2 regions of the Streptomyces sp. MUSC 14 genome follow, and region 2 is predicted to be linked to the other one. Evidence: riboswitches for the same ligand, from Rfam matches in the RefSeq annotation. Region 2 holds a riboswitch; the other holds the start of a gene.
What was found. A riboswitch is a leader RNA that binds a small molecule or an ion and turns the genes downstream of it on or off. The one in region 2 is predicted to bind magnesium.
Positions count from the first base shown of each region.

Region 1: another riboswitch for magnesium. It lies ahead of BIV25_RS21680 (Nramp family divalent metal transporter); the one in region 2 lies ahead of BIV25_RS10205 (magnesium transporter MgtE N-terminal domain-containing protein).

Region 1 is NZ_MLYN01000034.1:36,433-45,633, reverse strand. It holds gene BIV25_RS21685 (hypothetical protein) at 1-177, opposite strand, end outside; gene BIV25_RS21680 (Nramp family divalent metal transporter) at 510-2,147, opposite strand; M-box (ykoK) riboswitch at 2,465-2,638, opposite strand; gene BIV25_RS21675 (serine protease) at 2,852-3,742, shown strand; gene BIV25_RS21670 (bifunctional polysaccharide deacetylase/glycosyltransferase family 2 protein) at 3,817-5,973, opposite strand; gene BIV25_RS50430 (hypothetical protein) at 6,054-6,623, opposite strand; gene BIV25_RS21660 (chitosanase) at 6,842-7,714, opposite strand; gene BIV25_RS53020 (hypothetical protein) at 8,203-8,673, shown strand.
Region 2 is NZ_MLYN01000017.1:189,984-199,184, forward strand. It holds gene BIV25_RS10180 (LysR family transcriptional regulator) at 35-985, shown strand; gene BIV25_RS10185 (CdaR family transcriptional regulator) at 1,040-2,242, opposite strand; gene BIV25_RS10190 (SGNH/GDSL hydrolase family protein) at 2,425-3,390, shown strand; gene BIV25_RS10195 (cytochrome c oxidase assembly protein) at 3,458-4,489, opposite strand; gene BIV25_RS10200 (NRAMP family divalent metal transporter) at 4,625-5,917, opposite strand; gene BIV25_RS10205 (magnesium transporter MgtE N-terminal domain-containing protein) at 5,914-7,260, opposite strand; M-box (ykoK) riboswitch at 7,573-7,744, opposite strand; gene BIV25_RS10210 (bifunctional nitrate reductase/sulfite reductase flavoprotein subunit alpha) at 7,843-9,201, opposite strand, start outside.

The sequences.
Region 1 (9,201 bases), on a different contig from region 2:
CACCACCACCGCGATCACCACGAAGGTCGCGGTGACGGCCCCGAGCAGGGTGCCGACGGCGATCGGCCGGTCGGCGCGCGGGGCGGCGGCCGGCGCGGTCGGCTTCGGCACCGTCGGCAGCAGAACGCCGAGTACGGTGGCGCCCTCGCCGGTGTGCGAGTGGGGCAGGGGCCTCATCGGCGTTTTTCTTCCTGTCCGTCTTTCATCGTGGTCCGCCCGGTCAACGCGTGTCCAGGTCACGCATGCCCAGGAACTGCTGGACGCGGCCGTCGGGCGTGGCGAGCCGGCAACGACCCCGGGCGGCCGGCACCGGCGGCCTGGGAATCTCCCTCATGCCGAGCGCGCCGGTGCAGAGGGCGCGCGGAATCTCCTCGCTGTCGGGCGGGGCTGCGAGCCGGACGCGGTCGAGAGCGGCGAGCGACGGTGTGCCTCCCCTGTCCGGTACGCGACAGTGGATGGTTTTCGGGCTGTCCGGGGCACTGGGTGCGCGTACCCCGGACAGCGCGGGCTCAGTGGCCGAGGGCGACCTCGACGATCTTGATGACGACGAGGATCATGGCGATGAGCAGATAGGTCCGCAGGGCGCCCATGCCGATCTTGCGGGCGGTCGACATGGCAGGCCGGGTCAGGGTCTGCAGTGGCGGCATCCGCCAGTTGTCGCGGCCGGTGCGGTCGATCGGGTCTTCCTTGGTGCCGGTGCGGCGGCGGGTGAAGGCGTATCCGGCGGCGAGTACCCCGACGATGCCGCAGGCGGCCATGATGTCGAGGATCGCCTCGGAGGAGATGTCGGGGAAGAGGACCGAGGCGGTCAGGATGATCGACAGGGCGACCAGGACCCCGACGACGGCCGCCGTGAACGCGTTGGTCTTCGGTCCGTTCACCCAGGGGCCGAGGACGGCCTTGTCGTTGCACAGCAGGAGCAGGAACACGCTGGCGGAGGGAAGCAGGACCCCGGCCAGCGTCTGGACGCCTTCGGTGAGCAGGCCCAGCGGCGAACCCGGGATCAGGACGATGGCAGCGGCAGCCGCGACCAGGCCGGCGTAGACGGCGTAGAAGCCCTTGGCTCCCTTGACGCCTCGGTGGAGGGAGTGCCTGATGCCGAAGACGTCGCCGATGGCGTAGGCGGTGGACAGGGAGACGGCGAAGGCGCCGATGATGGAGGCGTCCAGCAGCGCGATGGCGAACAGCACGCCGGCGAGCTTGCCGGCCTTGTGCTCCAGGCCGGTGGCGATGGCGCCCGCGTCGGTGAAGTTGCCGAAGTCGTGGGTGCCGGCGAACGCGGCGGCGGTGAAGCCCATCATCGCGGCCGCGCCGATGACCACGACGGCGATGCCGATCCACAGGTCGATCTTCTCGTACTTCATGAAGCGCGGGGTGATCCGCTTGTCGATCACGTAGGACTGCTGGAAGAACAACTGCCACGGGGCGACTGTCGTGCCGACGATGCCGATGATCAGCAGCATGACGGTGGACAACTGGCCGGTGCCGCCGGGCATGTTCGGGACGACGAAGTCGCGGGCCGTCTGCGAGGCGCGCGGGTGGACCATGAAGTAGATGGGCACCAGCAGCAGCGAGGCCGCGCACAGTGCGATGGCGACCCGCTCGAAGCGGCGGAAGGAACCGGTGAAGGCCGAGGCGATGATGATCGCGGCGGCGAGCACCACGGAGGCGGCCTTGGGCAGGCCCAGGTAGCCGGTGGCCAGGGTGATGCCGATGAACTCGGTCACCAGGGTGAGCGCGTTGAGCAGGAACAGGTCGATGACGCTGAACGCGCCCCAGAACTTACCGAAGCGCTCCAGGATCAGGCGGGCGTGGCCGACGCCGGTGACCGCGCCGAGCCGCAGCACCATCTCCTGGTTGACGTACAGCACGGGCACGAGCAGGAGCAGGGTCCACAGCAGGTGGGTGCCGTAGTTCTGGCCGGCCTGGCCGTAGGTGGCGAACGCCCCGGCGTCGTTGTCACCGACCATCACGATCAGGCCCGGCCCGACTATGGCGAGGAGCGTCTTCAGCTTGGCGGACAGCCCGGCGCGGGGCGCGGTGTCGTCGAGCCTGATGGTGCCGAGCGCGCCCTGGATGTCGCCGACATGCGCGTCGTCCAGGACCGCGGAGCGCGGCGCCTCGGACACATGGGAAACGGTGGTCATGATGCACGTACCTCCCGAATCCCCCCAGAAGGGGGAGGTAGGGGGCACGCGTAAGCCATCCCCCCTGCGCGAGCGCGCAGGACGGCGACCCGTCACGGCGCAGGGCCGTACGGGGCTCAGGACGCGGCATGGATCCGCGCAGGGGAGGTGGTTACCGCGTGCCGGAAGAATGCGAGGACAAACGGTTCAGGGGCCGACTATGGCCCGGACTACTGCTGCTGCAGTCCATGTCTCTCGCCTCCTTCCGGCCGGGGACGCGACCTGTGCGCGTCGGCAACGACTCGGCATGGAGCGGACCGGCCCGCACCAGAGCGGCCGGTACACCCCAACTCGTCAGAGCTTTGGCACTCCACGGCGTAATCCCCTTGCCGGGGAAGCCACTTGGCCTCACCCCTTAGGCCGGGGAGAGGTGTCCTGACCCTGGGCGTCTCTCGACGTCGTGGGGTCAGTGGCCTGTGTCCGTGAAGACGCCTCACCGAACGAGGTGCCCTTTTCAAACCTCCGACAGCATAGCCTCATAGTTGCGAGATCACGCAACTGATTGACGAAGTCTTGACACGGGGCCGGTCTCATGCGTCCACCAGGATCACCGAGGAATCATGCGAGCCTGGACCAGGGTGCCCGGCGGCCGTATGGGGTTTCACAGGAAAATCTCCGTTAAGTCGGAGCGCGTGCGGCACCTTCGTGAGGCAGAGTGATCACTGATGGAGCGCATCTCACGCATCTTGGTCACCTCGCGTCCCGCGTTGCTCGCCGCTGTGGTGATGCTCACCCTGACCTCGTCCATGGCGGCCGCCGAGGTCAGGACCAGGCCCTCGCGGTCCGTGTCGCAAGTCCCGGCGTCCGGTGCATGCGATCACAAGGCGGAGGGGCACCCGGCAGCGCAGCGCGCGTGCGTGGAGGGCATCGCGGGGCAGGCGGGACCCCCGGCACAGGCCCTCGGAGCCACCGGCGACGTGGTCGCCGATCGACAGACGGCGCGGGTCGGCGCGCTGTTCGGCGCGGACCGGGCCGACGACCTGTCCGGTGGGCACGTCTGCACGGCCTCGGTCGTGCACAGTCCCCGGGGCGACCTCATCGTCACCGCCGCGCACTGCGTGAGCGACACCGGCACCGACCTGGTGTTCGTGCCGGGCTACCGGGACGGGCACGCGCCGTACGGGGCATGGAAGCTGGGGCACCGCTATCTGCCCGACGCATGGACCAGGGATCAGGACGAGGACAGCGACCTGGCCTTCGCCACCGTTGACGACCAGGACGGCAAGGCGATCGAGGAGGTGGTGGGAGCCAACCGGTTCACGCCCGGAACGACCACCGGCGCCACCGCCGTCACCGTCATCGGCTACCCCGGCTCCCGCGAGGCGCCCATCAGCTGCACCAACAAGGCGACGTCACACAGCAGCACCCAGCAGCGCATCGACTGCCCCGCCTTCACCCACGGCACCAGCGGCAGCCCCTGGATCAACGGCGAGGGCCAGGTCGTCGGCGTGCTCGGCGGCTATGACGCGGGCGGCGACACCGCGGACGTGTCCTACAGCGTGACACTGGGCAGCCAGGCGGCCGACCTGTACAAGGCCGCGATCAGCGAGCCGTGACCCGTGTGGTGTCCCGCACTTTCCGCGCCCGTCGCCTTCCGCGCGAACAGGGCCTGACCACACGGCCGCGGTCGTCAGCCCCGCGCCCCCGTCGCCGGTGACAGCGGTGGTTCCTGGTGGGAGCCGTAGCGCTCCATGCGCTGCCAGCGCAGGCGGCTGCCGGACAGGGCCGTGGCGACCGACTGGACCACCACGAGGTACATCAACTGGCGGTAGACGAACTGCTGGAACGGCAGGCTCCACAGCGGTCCGAGCCGTTCGCCGTCGAGACGGAACGCATAGGCTCCGGTGACGACCTGGACGAGCAGGAACGAGCACCACAGCAGCAGTACGTGGACGGGGTCGAGGAAGATCAGCCCGTACACGCTGAGCACGTCGACCAAGGGTGCGAACAACGGCAGCAGCACCTGGAAGAGCAGCAGGAACAGCAGCCCGCGACGGCCGAAGGTGCCGGCTGCGCCGCTCTGGCGGGCGGCGCCGCGGTGCTTCCACATCGCCTGCAGGGTGCCGTAGCACCAGCGGTAACGCTGCCGCCACAGTGCGCCGAGGGAAGCGGGAGCCTCGGTCCAGGCGATGGCCTTCTCCTCGTAGACCACGCGCCAGCCGTCACGCCAGATCGCCATGGTGAGGTCGGTGTCCTCGGCGAGTGTCGCCTCGGAGACGCCGCCGACACGCTCCAGCGCGGCCCGGCGCCAGGCACCGATCGCGCCCGGCACGGTGGGCATGCACCGGGCCAGGTCGAAGAGCCGCCGGTCCAGGTTGAAGCCGACGACGTACTCGATGTGCTGCCAACGGCCCAGCAGGCCACCCCGGTTGACGACCTTGGCGTTGCCGGAGACCGCTCCGATCCCCTGGTCGGAGAACGGCTGCACGAGATGGCGGACCGCGTCCGGCTCGAAGACCGTGTCGCCGTCCATCATCACCACGATCTCGTACGAGGCGGCGGCGATCCCTGTGTTGAGCGCGGCGGGCTTGCCCGCGTTGCGCTGGCGGATCACCCGCACGCCCGGCAGGCCGAGTGCCTCGACGATGTCGGCGGTGCCGTCGGTGGAGCCGTCGTCCACGACGATGATCTCGACCGGGTGGTCGGACGCGATCAAGGAACGGACAGTCGCCTCGATACCGGCCGACTCGTTGTAGGCCGGGACGATCACCGACACCGGTTCGGTGACCAGCGCTCCCCACGCCTTCCTGGCATGCCGCCGGTGCCTGGCCGCGGCGATCATGGAGATCACCGCGCGCAGGATGCCCAGGAATCCGGCGACGAGCAGCAGCAGGTCGAGTGCGTCGAGTCCCCAGACCGCTCCCTTGAGCAGCCATAGCAGCCCGAGGCCGAGCAGGTGCTCACTGGCGGAGGCGGGGCGGTTGGCACCGGTGAGGCGGAAGGCCTGGCTGACCGTCCGGAAGCGGTAGCCGCGTGCCTTGAGGCGCGGGATCAGTGTGTCCAGCGCGGCCACGGTCTGGGCGCGGTCACCGCCGGCGTCGTGGAAAAGGATCACCTGGCCGGAGGACCCGGAAGGGGTGGAGTTACGGACGATCCTCGGCACGCCCGGCCTCTGCCAGTCCTCGCTGTCCTGGGTGACGAGCACGCTCAGGTATCCCTGCCGGCCGAGCTGTCGCATCACGGCCCAGTCGGCGTTGCCCACCGCGTCGGCGCTGGACGAGTACGGCGGCCGGAAGAGGCTGCTGGTCACTCCCGAGGCGCCAGCCACCGCGAGCTGGTCCTCCCGCATCTCCAGCGTGCGCTGCCAGCCTGGCAGGGCGGGCAGGTACGGGTGGGTGAAGCTGTGCAGGCCGAGTTCGTCGTGGTCCTTCGCCATCCGCTCGACCAGCTCGGGGTGCGTGGTCACGCCGGTGCCCACGAGGAAGAAGGTCGCGGGCACGTGGTGCCGTTCCAGCGCCGCCAGGACCCTGGGGGTCCAGGTCGGGTCCGGGCCGTCGTCGAAGGTGAGGACCACGGTGCGTGCCGGTGGGGTGAGGGAGGTCGGTGTGGATCCGCTCGCCGAGATGACCGGGCCACCGCTCTCGACTGAGGGCGGCACCTGGTCGACGGGTCCCTGCGGTGGGTTCCCGCCGTCGTCCTGGAAGCCGAACATGTGCTGTGTGTAGCCCTCGATGAGCAGGGTGAGGGTGAGGGTCAGCACCATGGTCACCAGCAGCACCCAGTGGGTGCGCACCGGCGTTTCGCGGGCACTGCGGCCACGCCATGGGGAAAGGGTCACTTCGGGCATTTCTGGATGAGTGGCGGTTCTGGAACTGGAGTGCCGGGCGCGGCCCAGAGCGTGGGGCCCTGGAGGTCCGGGGCCGGCCGTCAGCCGAGCCCGAGCGGGGGCGCTGTAGAAGGCGTCGCGGTCGGAGTCCGCGTGGGGTGCGGGGACGGCTTGTGGCCCTTGGACCGCGTCGGACTCGGGGACGGCTTCGCAGTCGGGGATGGCTTCGGGGAGGACGTCGCGGTCGGGGACGACGTCGCGGCCAGGGACGGCTTCGCCGTCGCGGACGACTTCACATCGGCGGACGTGCGGTCGACGGTCTTCGCCCCGGCCGTCGTCGCCAGGCTCGGGATCCCCTGCCGCCGGGCGGTGCCGGCTGTCCGGGAGGTCCGGGCCCGCGGCGCCACGTGCGTGTGCGCGACGGCGGCGCCCGGCTTGGGCCGCAGAGGGTGCGGCAGCAGTGCCGGCAGGGTCGGGCCGCCCACGAGCGTACTGATGAGCAGGGCGACGTAGGCCGCTGCCGGAGTCACCAGCGCGGCCACCAGGATGCGCAGCCGCCTGCGGCGACCTCCTGATATGTCGACGAAGACGGGTTTGGGGGTGGGGTGTCGTATCGGCAGGCCACTCGGGCTCGGTATGTCGACGGCGGGCTCGGCCGGGCAACCAGCCACGGCAGGCCTCTGGGTCGGCTCCTGAACGGGGAGATGGGGAGACGTGGACGCGTCACGCGTCGCTTCGTCTCCGGCGGGCGCCTGGCCCTCCGGAATGATCTGCACGAGATCCGGACACTACTGGCTGAAAATCTACTGCAGTACTGGAGACGTTGAAGCGCGTGGAAAGAGTCCGCAAAGCAAACGAACAGGCCGGCCTGGGGTTGCGGTGAAGTACGTCAGTCCTGCGGCTTGTTGATGGTCAGCCCGAAGTCGGCGCCCACGGTCAGCGGAGCCTTCAGATCCCACTCGCCGCGGTCCGCGAGCTCCTGCAGAGCCTGCGACCGGTCGACCGCCTGCGGCCAGTCGCTTTCGCGGCCGGCGGTGCAGGGGTGTTTCATGTGTTTCCGGCGGACGGTGTTGAACCGGGCCAGCCACGTTGCCTCGTTAACACCAGAGGCCGGGTTGCCTCCAAGTGATGTGTCGGTCTCGTGGGCGATCTTCACCATGCCGTCGCAGTCGTCGGAAGTCTGGCCCATCATCAGGGCGGTGTCATAGAGGTTCTCCAGACCCAGCTCGCTCTTGAGCCCCTCCTGTGCGCTCAGCCTCATGGCGGGGGCGAGGTACGTGTCGTGTCCCACCTGGATCTGCAGCGACCGGAAGGCCGGGTCCAGGGCGGCCTTCTTCCAGTCGCGCACGAAGGCCCCGCCCAGCGCGCCGGTGTCGTCGCTGCCCGAGTCGGCCAGTCGCTGAAGGACGGTGGTGTACTTCGCGAGCGCGTTGCGCGGTGCGACGGCGTCGTACTTCCTGACCAGCCCGAGCATGTCGCCGCTCTGGGTGCAGAACCCGATCCACCCCGCGGTGTAGCCGCAGCCGTCGTGCAGATCGGTGACGTACGCGTACTGCGGGACTGTGGCGCTGTTCTCGAACACCGCGGTGATGTCATCCATCATCGGCATCGCCGCTGGAGCCGCGGCGGGCGTCGGCGGAGTACCGGCCGTACCGCCGGCATGACCGGCCTTGGCGGCCCTGCCAGCCGTACCTGACGTGCAGCCGCCCACGGTGAGCACCGTGCCGAGGACGACGAACAGGGTGCGACGTATCCCGGTCAACTCACGAACCTCTCCGGCCTGTTCCGTTCCGACTGAGCCGGCTCGCTGACGTGCCACCTGCTCGCGGAGAACCGTGAGCGGGAAGCCTGATCAAACATCGCTCACGTCTTCTCGCTCCGAGTCCTGCCGGGATCCTAGCGTGCCGGGTCTTTGCCGGTGAGGAGCGGAGGGCCGATGAGCCTGGTGGTCGTCGGTCATCTTCGGCCGCTGTCGAGCGGCCTCGGACTGCCCCTCAGGCGGCCCGGCCATGGGACACATGAACGGCGTCAGCCGGGCGTGCCGCACGGTCTGCGGCCGTCGCGGGCGCCCCGGAGACCCGGATCGGGGCGCTCGCCACTCTCGCGCGGGCGCGGTCCCTGGCCGGCGTACCGTCGGCGGCGGACGTCGCGCTGGAGGAGGCGCCCGCCCCGGCCGGGGGTGCCGAAGACGGTCAGCAGAGTTGGCGGCTGATCCGGATGCGGGCGATCCTGGCACTGGATTCCGACAGGGTGACCGAGGCCCGGGAGCAGGTCGTCGAACTCCTGGCAGCCATGGAGGAGTTCGCCGACGTCGAAGAAGTCATGGCCACCTTGGTGTCGCTGCCCCGGATCCAGGTGCGGTCCGGACACTGCCAGGAGGCACTGCACACCGCGGAGCGCTGCTCACACGTCATGGCCCGCACGGCTCCGGCGCTGTACGCGGCCGCGCTCGCGGCTGCCGCAGGCGGCACCGCCGAGGAAGCCCGGCAGCTGGCCGAGCAGTCGGCACGCGCCGCGGAAGCCGACGGTGACCAGCTGTTCCTGCTGCGCTCGCTGGCCGTGCTCGGACAGGCCGGACTGCTCGCCGGCGACCCGAGGGGCGGCCTTCGCGGTCGACGCGTTGCAGCGCGTCAGACAACTCGGCGCTGCCATGTGCGCCGCGGACCCGCCCTTGCTGCACTGGTACGGCGACCTGGCCGAAGCCCTGGTGTTCCTGGGTGAGACGGTGAGACGGAAGAGGGTGAGGCCGTCGTCCGCGAGGCTCGCGCCCATGTGTCCGGCGACACCCCTGGCAGCGTGCTGGCGGCTCTGGATCGGGCCGAGGGGCTTCGGGAGGCGGCGGTCGGCCGGGCGAAGGACGGGGCGGCGCGACTGCGCGCGGCGGTGGACCGGAGCGTGAACTGCCGTTGCCCATGGAGCTGGTGCGCACCCTGATCGCGCTCGGCGCGGTCGAGCGCCGCGCACGCCGCAGAAGCGCGGCGTGGGCGGTTCTCGGCGAAGCGCTGACACCGCCGAACGGATCGGTGCCGCCCCGCCGGCGACGCGGGCCAGGGACGAGCTGGCCCGGCTGGACGCCGTGGACCGCAGCGGTGGCGAGGCGGGCGCGGGCGGGCCCGGACTCACCCCCGCGGAAGCCAGGATCGCCAGGCTGGTCGGGGGCGGGGCCACCAACCGGGAAGTCGCCGCGGAGCTGTTCATCAGCGTCAAGTGGAAGGGGCCCTGTCGCGGGTCTACCGCAGGTTCGGGGTC
Region 2 (9,201 bases):
CGACAACGCCTCGTTGTCGCCTATGGTCAGCGGCATGGATCTCGACCTCGCGCTGGTCCGCGCCTTCGTCACCACCGCCGGGACACTGCACTTCGGGCGTGCCGCCGAGGAACTGCGCACCAGCCAGCAGGCGCTGTCCAAGCGCGTGGCCCGGCTGGAGGAGCTGCTCGGCGTACGGCTCTTCGAGCGCCAGGGCGGCGTCCGGCTCAGCGAGGCGGGCGAGCGGTTCCTGCCGGGCGCGCGCGAGGCGCTCGCGGCCGGCGAGCGCGCCGTCGCGGCCGTGACCGGCGCGGGAGCGGCCGTGCGGATCGACATCTGGGGGCACCTGTACGCGCCGATGCGCACCGTCGCCGCCGCCGTCCGGGCGGACGGCCCGGTGCGGTGGGAGCCAGGTCCGGGACGTGACTGGCCGTCGGTCGCCCAGGCCTTGGCACGCGGTGAAGCGGACCTGGGCTTCGGCCGCGTGCATCCGCTGCCCGGGGGACGGGACGCGGCACTGACCCAGCGGCTGGTACGGCTGGAGCCCGTCGACGTGGTGCTCGGCCCGTCCCACCCGCTGGCCGGTGCCGACGCGCTGCGCCCCGCCGACCTGCGCGACAGCGCGCTGTGGAGCCCGGCCGAACTGAGCCGCCTGGACTTCCTGTGCCGTTTCGCCGACGAGTTCGGCATCACGCGCCGGCACGACGGCCCCAACCTGGGCCTCGATCACCTCCTCCAGCACGTCCGCGCCGACCCCGAAGGCTTCGCCCTCTTCCCGGCCGACGCTCCGCTGCCGGACCACTCGGGGCTGCACGGCATCCCGCTGGTCGGTCCGACCCCGCTGTACGCGTGGTCGCTGGCCTGGCACGACGCCTACCGTCACCCGCTGCTCGACACCCTGCTGCGGGGCTTCGCCGAAACCGGCCGCGCCCGCCGCTGGCTGGAGTACACGCCGGGGCGCGACTGGCTCCCCGACACCGACCACGCGAAACTGACGATGCGTTAGGCAGTCGTCAACTCCACTTCGGTAATGCGCAGTTCAGAATCCACAATGCACGGCTCACGGTACCTCGGAAGGTTGCGGCAGCAGCCGCAGGGCGTGCAGGGCCACCGAGAGTTCCGCGACCGCTCGGGGGTCCTGGAGGGAACGGCCGGTCAGCTCCTCCAGGCGGCGCAGCCGGTAGCGGACGGTGTTGCGGTGACAGTACAGCTGCCGTGCCGCGTCGGCCGCCGAACCTCCGGCCGCGTACCACTGCTCCAGGGTCGCCAGCAGCCTGTCGCGCTCCTCACCGGGCAGGGCCAGCACGCGCGCGAAGACGGTGCGCGCGATCCGGGTGGCCTCGTCCACGGACGCGGCCACCAGCATGGCGACCGGGCTGTCGTCGAACCGCAGGACGCCCGTGGCCTCCCGCGGCACCCGGGCCAGCGCGAGGCGGGCCAGGCGCAGGGCCCTGGGGGTGTCCCGCAGGGCGCGGTACCCGGGACTGGCACCCACCCGGGCCGTGGGCACTCCGCCGAGGACGCGCAGGGCGGCGCCCTCGCCGTCCGGGCCGCGCACGGCCATGATGCCGACCTGGAGGTCGGGCGACAGCCGCCAGGCCGAGCGGATCCGTTCCGCCAGCAGCAGGGGCTCGATGCCGGGCAGCGCCTCGCGGCCGGGCACGGGGACGGCGGCCGCCACGACCACGAAGGGACCCTCGGCCGGCAGGCCGAGCGCATCGGCGGCTTCCCACAGGGTGGTGCGGTCGGTCAGCATGCCCGTGAACAGGGCCTCGACCAGTACGGAGCGCTCGCGGTCACGTTGGAGCAGCAGTTCCGCGGCCGTCTCGCGGTAGGCGTCGCTGGCCGCGGCCGCGAGGCCCTCGTTCACCCACCACGCCGCGAGGGCCACGAGGGTGTCGGTGGTGACGGCGTCCGCGGCACGGGCGGCGGACGCCAGCTCGGACCACAGGAACTCCGAGCCGACCCGGTAGGCATGCAGCAACTCCCCCAGCGGCGCTCCCTCGCGTGCCGCTCTGCGGCCCGTCTCCTGCGCCGGCTCCATGCCGGCCGCACAGCCGTGGGCCAGCTGCCCGAAGACCAGCTCGATGTTGCGCCGGCAACTGGCGGTCAGCTCCTCGAAGGCGACGGGGCCTTCGTCTCCGTAGTAGCCGACCTCGGCGCGGATACGGCGGGCCATGCGGACACCCAGCTCGTGCCCGCGGCCGAGCAGCGCGGCCGCGACGGGGGCGATCTCGGCGGGCGGTGGCGGTGTGCGGCTCATGTCCGGCAGGTTACAAACGGACGTCGGCGTCCACGAAGGCGGTGTGCGCGGGCACAACGGGGCCGTCGTGCCGCTGTGCGCGGGCACATGGTCCGCGAGGCGGGGGGCTACGACGATGTCCTCAACGTTACCGGCCGGTACCGGAGTTGTGCTTCCGTCGTCCCGTCTCCCCAGGAGCAACCGTGCCCAGAGCCGCATCGCCGAGCACGCACCGCAGCCACCGCGCACCACGCACGACAACCGCCGAGGCCCCCGCCACCGCACGGCCCGCCCGCGGCGTGAAGGCGCTCTTGCGCTGGACGTCCGCCCTCGCCGGCGGCGTACTCCTCGCGGCCGTCTCCACCACCACCGCCCACGCGGCGCCCTCGACGGCCGGCGCCTACGTGGCGCTCGGGGACTCGTACGCCGCCGGCGCCGGCATCCCCGACCAGTCCGCGGGCCTGTGCATGCGCTCCGACCACGACTACGGTCGGCTCGTCGCCGCGTCCCTGGGCCCGCGCACGTACCGGGACGTGACCTGTGCGGGCGCGAAGGTCGGTGCGCTCACGACGGCCCAGAGGGACGCCGGAGTCGTGGTCAACGGCCCCCAGCTCGACGCCGTCGCGCCGGACACCACCCTGGTCACGCTCACCGTCGCGGGCGACAACCTCGGCACCTCGGACTTCGGCTTCGGGGACCTCGCCGTCACCTGCACCGCGCTCTCGGTGACGGATCCGCTCGGTGCCCCCTGCCGCGACTACTACCAGAACACTCTCCACGAGCGAACGGACACCGCGGCGGCCCAGCTCGGCAGCGCCCTGCGGCTGATCCGTGCGCGGGCCCCGCAGGCCAGGGTGCTGGTCGTCGGGTATCCGGCGGTGCTTCCCGACGACCCCGAAAAGTGCCTCGGCAGGCTGCCGGTCACGACCGGGGACATCGCGTTCCTGCGGTCCGTGCTGGGCGATCTCGACGACACGCTCGCGGCCACCGCCCGGTCCGACGGCGCCACGTACGTGGACACGCTCACCCCGACCCGGGGCCACGACAGCTGTTCCGCGGCGCCCTGGATCGAGGGACTGGTCCCCGCCTCCCCCACCCTGCCGCTGCACCCGAACGCCACCGGGGAACGCGTGATGGCGAACGCCGTCCTGGACGCGCTCGGCGCCTGAGCGGACACGACGGTGGGGCCGGCCGGAGTCCCTGCTCCGTCCGGCCCCACCGGGTCCGCGGCCGATGTCACCTCTCCCGGTGCTGGCCCCGGATCCGCTGGGCCACCTCGTTCTGTTCCGTCTCCCACCAGGGGCGTACCCGCTCGGTCTCGGCAGACGGGGCCCGCTGGGCGTGCTCCACGGCGGGGGCGGGCACGACGGCGGGGGTGAGTTCCGCGTCCAGGCGGCGGTCCAGGGCGGCGTTCTGGACGCGCTCGGCGCGCGCCCACTGGTAGAGGAGGGCCAGCAGGAAAGGCAGGGCGACCAGCTCGGCGATGCTGAGCATCGCGCCGCCGCCGATCTGCTGGTCGTGCCGGACGTCCGGGGACCAGGTCGGCGCGTGGTGCAGGTACCAGGCGCCCGCGATCAGCGTGCCGTGCGTCATCACCACGACGCCCGGGACCGCGTCGACGATGCCGTCCAGGAAGACGAGGGCGGCCCGGACCGGGTGGGTGCACCAGCGGGGCAGCGTCTGCTCGTGGGTCAGCATCGGTACGACGAAGAGACAGCCGGCCACGAGCAGGTGGAGGTACATCAGCTCGTGCAGCCAGCCCACGCGCAGGGCCGTGGCGAAGTACGGCGTGAAGTAGACCGTCAGTTCCGTGGCGAGCACGAGGGCGGTGCTGATGAAGGGGAAGGTGAGCACACGCACCAGGCGGCCGGACACGGCCCGGCGCAGCCGTCCGGCGGCGCCCTCCGGCAGAGCCTCGACGGCGAGCCGCAGCGGGTCGCCGAGGGCGAGGCCGAGCGGGGCGACGAGGTCCAGCAGCACGTTCTGCACGGCGGCCGGCCAGAACAGCACATGGTCGTAGACGGCCAGCGCGGACATCGTGGCCACCACCAGCGCACCCAGGCCGAGCAGCACGAACGCGGCCACGCGGACCGGCGGCCACGGCTCGCCCCGCTCGCGCAGCCGCGCGAGGCCCCAGCCGTAGAGCGCGCCCAGGGCGATGACCAGCAGCAGGGCGGGGATGTCCAGCTGCCACGTGGACAGCAGTCGTCCTGTGGTCAGCTCGGGGAGCTGACCGGCCGCCAGTGCGGTCGGCGCGTGGCCATCCATGCGGAACGTCCTCCTTCGGCTCGGTACGGGGGCCTCGGGGCGGAAGAGTCCGGCTCGGGTCCACCAAGGGACGGTAGTCCCCGGCAGCCCGCGGCCCGGCATCGGGGTGCGGCACGCCGGGGTGAACGGCGTGGATCAGCCGAGACCGAACCAGCCGAGGAGCGTCTGGACGAGGAGGATCGTCGACATGGCGGCGACGCCGACGACCACGGCGGTGGCGGCGACGCGGTAGCGCGGGCCGTTGGCGGCCGGGCCGAGGACCGAGCGGCGGTTGGTCAGCACCAGGAGGTAGACCAGGACGATCGGGCTGATCAGGCCCTGCAGGACCTGGGTGCCGATCAGCAGCTGGATGACGTCGACCGGGGTCATCGCGACCACCGCGCCCAGCACGATCTGGGCGGTGAACAGGCCGAGGAAGAGCGGGGCGTCCCGGAAGCTGCGGGAGACGGAGCGCTCCACGCCCGCGGCCTCTCCTATGGCGTAGCTCGCCGAGAGCGGGACGACGGCTCCGGCCAGGGCGGATGCGCCGAGCAGACCGAGCGCGAACAGCAGCTCGGCGTTGCGGCCCGCGACCGGCTTGAGCGCCTCGGCGGCCTGGGCGGCGGAGTCCAGCGGGCCGGTGCCGCCGATGGCGGAGGCCGTGGCGATGATGATGGTCAGGCTGATGACGCAGGCGAAGACGGCGCCGAGGACGGCGTCGGCGCGGATCAGCGGGTAGTCGGCGGGCTTGGCGCCCCGGTCGACGACGCCAGCGGCGGCGTAGAACTGCATGTACGGGCTGACCGTCGTGCCGATCAGGGCGACTGCCAGCAGGATGAAGGCCTTGTTCGGTTCCATGTGCGGCACGACGAGGTGGTGGCCGACCGCGCCCCAGTCCGGGTGGCCGAGGATCATCGCGACCGGGTAGGCGAAGAAGGCCAGCGACATGATCAGGAAGATGCGTTCGGCCCAGTGGTAGGAGCCGAACAGCACCAGCGCCCAGAGCAGCACCGCGGCCGGCGGGATGACCGCCCACTTGGGGACGCCGAGGAGTTCGAAGGCGGCCCCGATGCCGGCGAACTCGCTCACCACCAGGCCGGTGTTGGCGAGCAGCAGGCAGAACACGGCGAGCGCGGTCAGGCGGAGGCTGAACTGCTCGCGGATCAGGGCCCCGAGGCCCTTGCCCGTGTAGGCGCCGAGGCGGACGGCCATCTCCTGCACCATCACCAGGGCGAGGGTCACGAGCACCATGAAGAACAGGGTGCCGTAGGTGAACTGGGAGCCCGCCGAGGCGTAGGTGGCGATGCCGGCGGCGTCGTTGCCCGCGTTCGCGGCGACCAGTCCGGGTCCGGCCACCGCCGCGATCATGGTGATGCGCCGCCAGCCGGTCCGGCGTGCGGGCGTGGTGGCCTGCGGTGCCGCGGTGGCGGTGTCGAGGTCGCGGGTCACTGCAGGAACCTCCGGAAGTGCAGCCGCCCGCGTTCGGGCAGCATCGCGTCGAGCAGGTCGTCGGCCAGGATCCGGCCGAGCGGGCGGTCGCTGTCGTCGACCACCAGGAGTGAGGAGGCGCGGGCCGCGACCAGTTGGTCGGCGGCCTCGGCCAGGGAGGTGTCGGCACGGACGGTGTCCGGCGGGCCGAACTGGGCCAGCCAGGTGACGAGGTCGGATATGGGGGTGGTGTCCTCGGCCACCGCGACGTCGAACAGCGGGATGTCGCACAGCAGCCGGTCCGTGCCGTCCACCACGGCGACCGCGTCGATCTCGGTGCGGTGCTCGTGCTGCTCGGCCAGCCGGCCGCGCACCTCGGCGACGGTCTCGTCCGGCCGGGCGGTGATCAGCAGCGTGGTCATCGCACCGCCCGCCGTGCCCTCCCGGTGGGCGAGCAGCCGGCGCAGTTCGGCGGCCTCGTCCTTGGGCATCCGGTTCAGCAGGGCCTCGCGCTCCTCGCGCCTGAGGTCGCGCAGGGCGTCGGTGGCCTCGTCGGGCTCCATCTCGTCGACCAGGCGGGCGGCGTGTTCCGGCTGTGCCTCGCGCAGCAGGTTCTGCAGCTCGGCGGGCTCCATCTCCTCCAGCGCGTCGGCGGCCTGCTCCGGTTCCAGCCAGTCGAGCAGCTGCTGGCGTTCGGCGCGGCCGAGGTCTTCGAGGATGTCGGCGAGGTCGGCCGGGCGCAGCCGGTGCAGCGCGGCTCGGGAGGCGCGCAGCCGGACCTCGGGCGGGCCCTCGGTGGCCTGCTCGGCGAAGGGGGCTATGGCCTGCCAGTCCAGCACCCGCTCCGGGGTGGGGCGGGCCTGCCAGCGGCGCGGGCCGAGCCGGCGCAGCAGGGTGGGCAGCGAGACGTCCACGCCGACGAGGACGACCTGGTCGACCAGGGGCGCGAGATACAGGTCGGCGGCGCGGGTCACCTGGACGCCGTCGACGTCGACCAGCTGGTGGTCGAGCACGTCCTTGGCGAGCAGCGCCTCGCCGGGACGGCGGACGAAGTCACGCAGGTCGACGCGGGCGGTGCGCAGCCGCACGTGTCCGGCGTGCACCTTGCCGAGGGCGTCGGCGGGCAGGAAGGTGTGGCGGCGGCCGATGCGCAGGATGAGCCCGGTGACCGGCGGGTAGGAGTCGGTGCCGTAGAGCCGGGCGACGACGTCGACGACGCGGCCGACCTCGTCGCCGGACTGATTGGTGGCCGGTCCGCCGATCAGCCCGGCGAGGGAGACCAACGAGGTACGGACCGCCTTGGACGTGGTGGCACGGCGCTCCAGGTTGACCCGGCGGTCGCGCAGGCGGGCCGAAGTGGACATGAGCAGAGTGTGGGCAGCCAAGATGAACACCCCCTTGCCCCGGTATGGCGGGGCTACGGGCGGCCCGTGGCAGCGCATGTCGTCCCCGCGCCGGCGCACCGGGCGCGCACCGGCGCACGGTCTGCCGACCGGGTGACCCGGTCGGGGATCAGCGACGAGGAGGCTGCTGCGGGCCGCGGAAGGACGGCGCGGACAACACGATGAGGGGCCGACTATGGCCCGGACTACTGTCCATGTCGCCTCCTCCCGGTCACGGCCGCGCGGAGAGTGTCGCGGTCCTGTGGCGGAGGGCAGCCGGAGCCGACTCGGCCCGGCACACCCCTTCTCGTCAGAGCTTTGGCACTCCACGGCGTGATCCCCGTAGGGGGAAGCCACTTGGGGTCACCCCTTGGGCCGGGGAGACCTGTCCTGATCCGGAGCGTCTCTCGACGGGTGGGATCAGTGGCCTGTGTCCGTGAAGACGCCTCACCGAACGAGGTGCCTTTCGTTTGTCCGCACCAACGATACGCGTACCGCAATCCGCCTTCCGCACCCATGACCTGCCCTTGACCTGCACACTACGGAACGGAGACCAGACCGGCATCAGTACACGTCCCGCACATACCGCTTGTCGGCGCCGAGTTGCTTCACATAGGTGGCGGCCTCGGCCTCGTCCAGGCCGCCGTGCGCGACGGCGATCTCACGCAGGGCCCGGTCGACGTCCTTGGCCATGCGGGAGGCGTCGCCGCATACGTAGAAGTGGGCGCCGTCCTGGAGCCAGGACCACAGGAGAGGGCCGTGTTCGCGCATCCGGTCCTGGACGTAGACCTTGGCGCGCTGGTCCCGGGAGAAGGCGGTGTCGAGGCGGGTGAGCGTGCCCCCGGCGAGGAACGCGGTCAGCTCCTGCTCGTAGTAGAAGTCCGTCGCCCGGTGCTGTTCGCCGAAGAACAGCCAGTTCGGGGCGCGGTGGCCGCGGGCCCGCCGCTCCTCCAGGAAGCCGATGAAGGGCGCGACGCCCGTGCCGGGGCCCACCATCACGGCCGGGGTGGCGGGGTCGGCGGGCGGGCGGAAGTGCGGTGCCCGGTGGACCCGGACCGGCACCGGGGTGCCGGGCTCCGCGTCCGCGAGGAACGGCGAGCACACGCCCTGGCGGGGCCGCCCGTCCGGGTTCTCGTACCGGACCACGGAGACCGTCAGGGACACCAGGTGGGCGTCGGTCAGGGGGCTGGACGATATGGAGTACAGCCGGGGCTGCAGCCGCCCCAGCACGTCGGCCCAGTCCTGCGCCGCGGCCCGGACGCCGAACCCGGCGACGACGTCGACGGCCTGGCGCCCCCACGACCACTGCGCCAACTCGCCCTTGTTGTCGGGCCGGAGCAGCTTGCGCAGCTCGCGCGGGTCACGGGTGCGGTCGGCGGCGAAGCGCAGCAGGTCGGGGGTGACCCGGGAGATGTCCAGGTGCCGGAGCAGCGCTTCGGCGAACGACACCTCTCCGGCATGCCTGACCTGTACGGCCGTGTCCGCGTCGACGCCGGTGACAGCGAGCCATTCGGCCACCAGCTCCGGCCGGTTGACCGGTTGTACGGACAGGGCGTCCCCGGCCTCGTAGCCGAGGGGGGCGTCGCTGTCGCGGGTGTCGAAGGTGAAGCGCCGGACCTCCTTGCCGGCGCCGGGCAGGCTGAGCAGGCGGTTGCCGATGAGGCGGGCGGTGACCGGGGTGGGGCGGGCCGGCCGGGGTGCGGCCTGCGGGGTGGCAGGGGCCGCGGGCTCGGCGGGCGGCGGCTGCTCGGCGGTGCCCAGCGTGGCGAGTATCCGGTCGAGCCAGTCTCCGGCCTCGCTCTCGTAGTCCGGTTCACAGTCGGTGCGCGGGGCCAGCCGTGTCGCGTCCAGCTCCGCCATGCGCCGGTCGAGACGCCGGCCGTGGCCGCAGAAGTCGTCATAGGAGGAGTCGCCGAAGGCCAG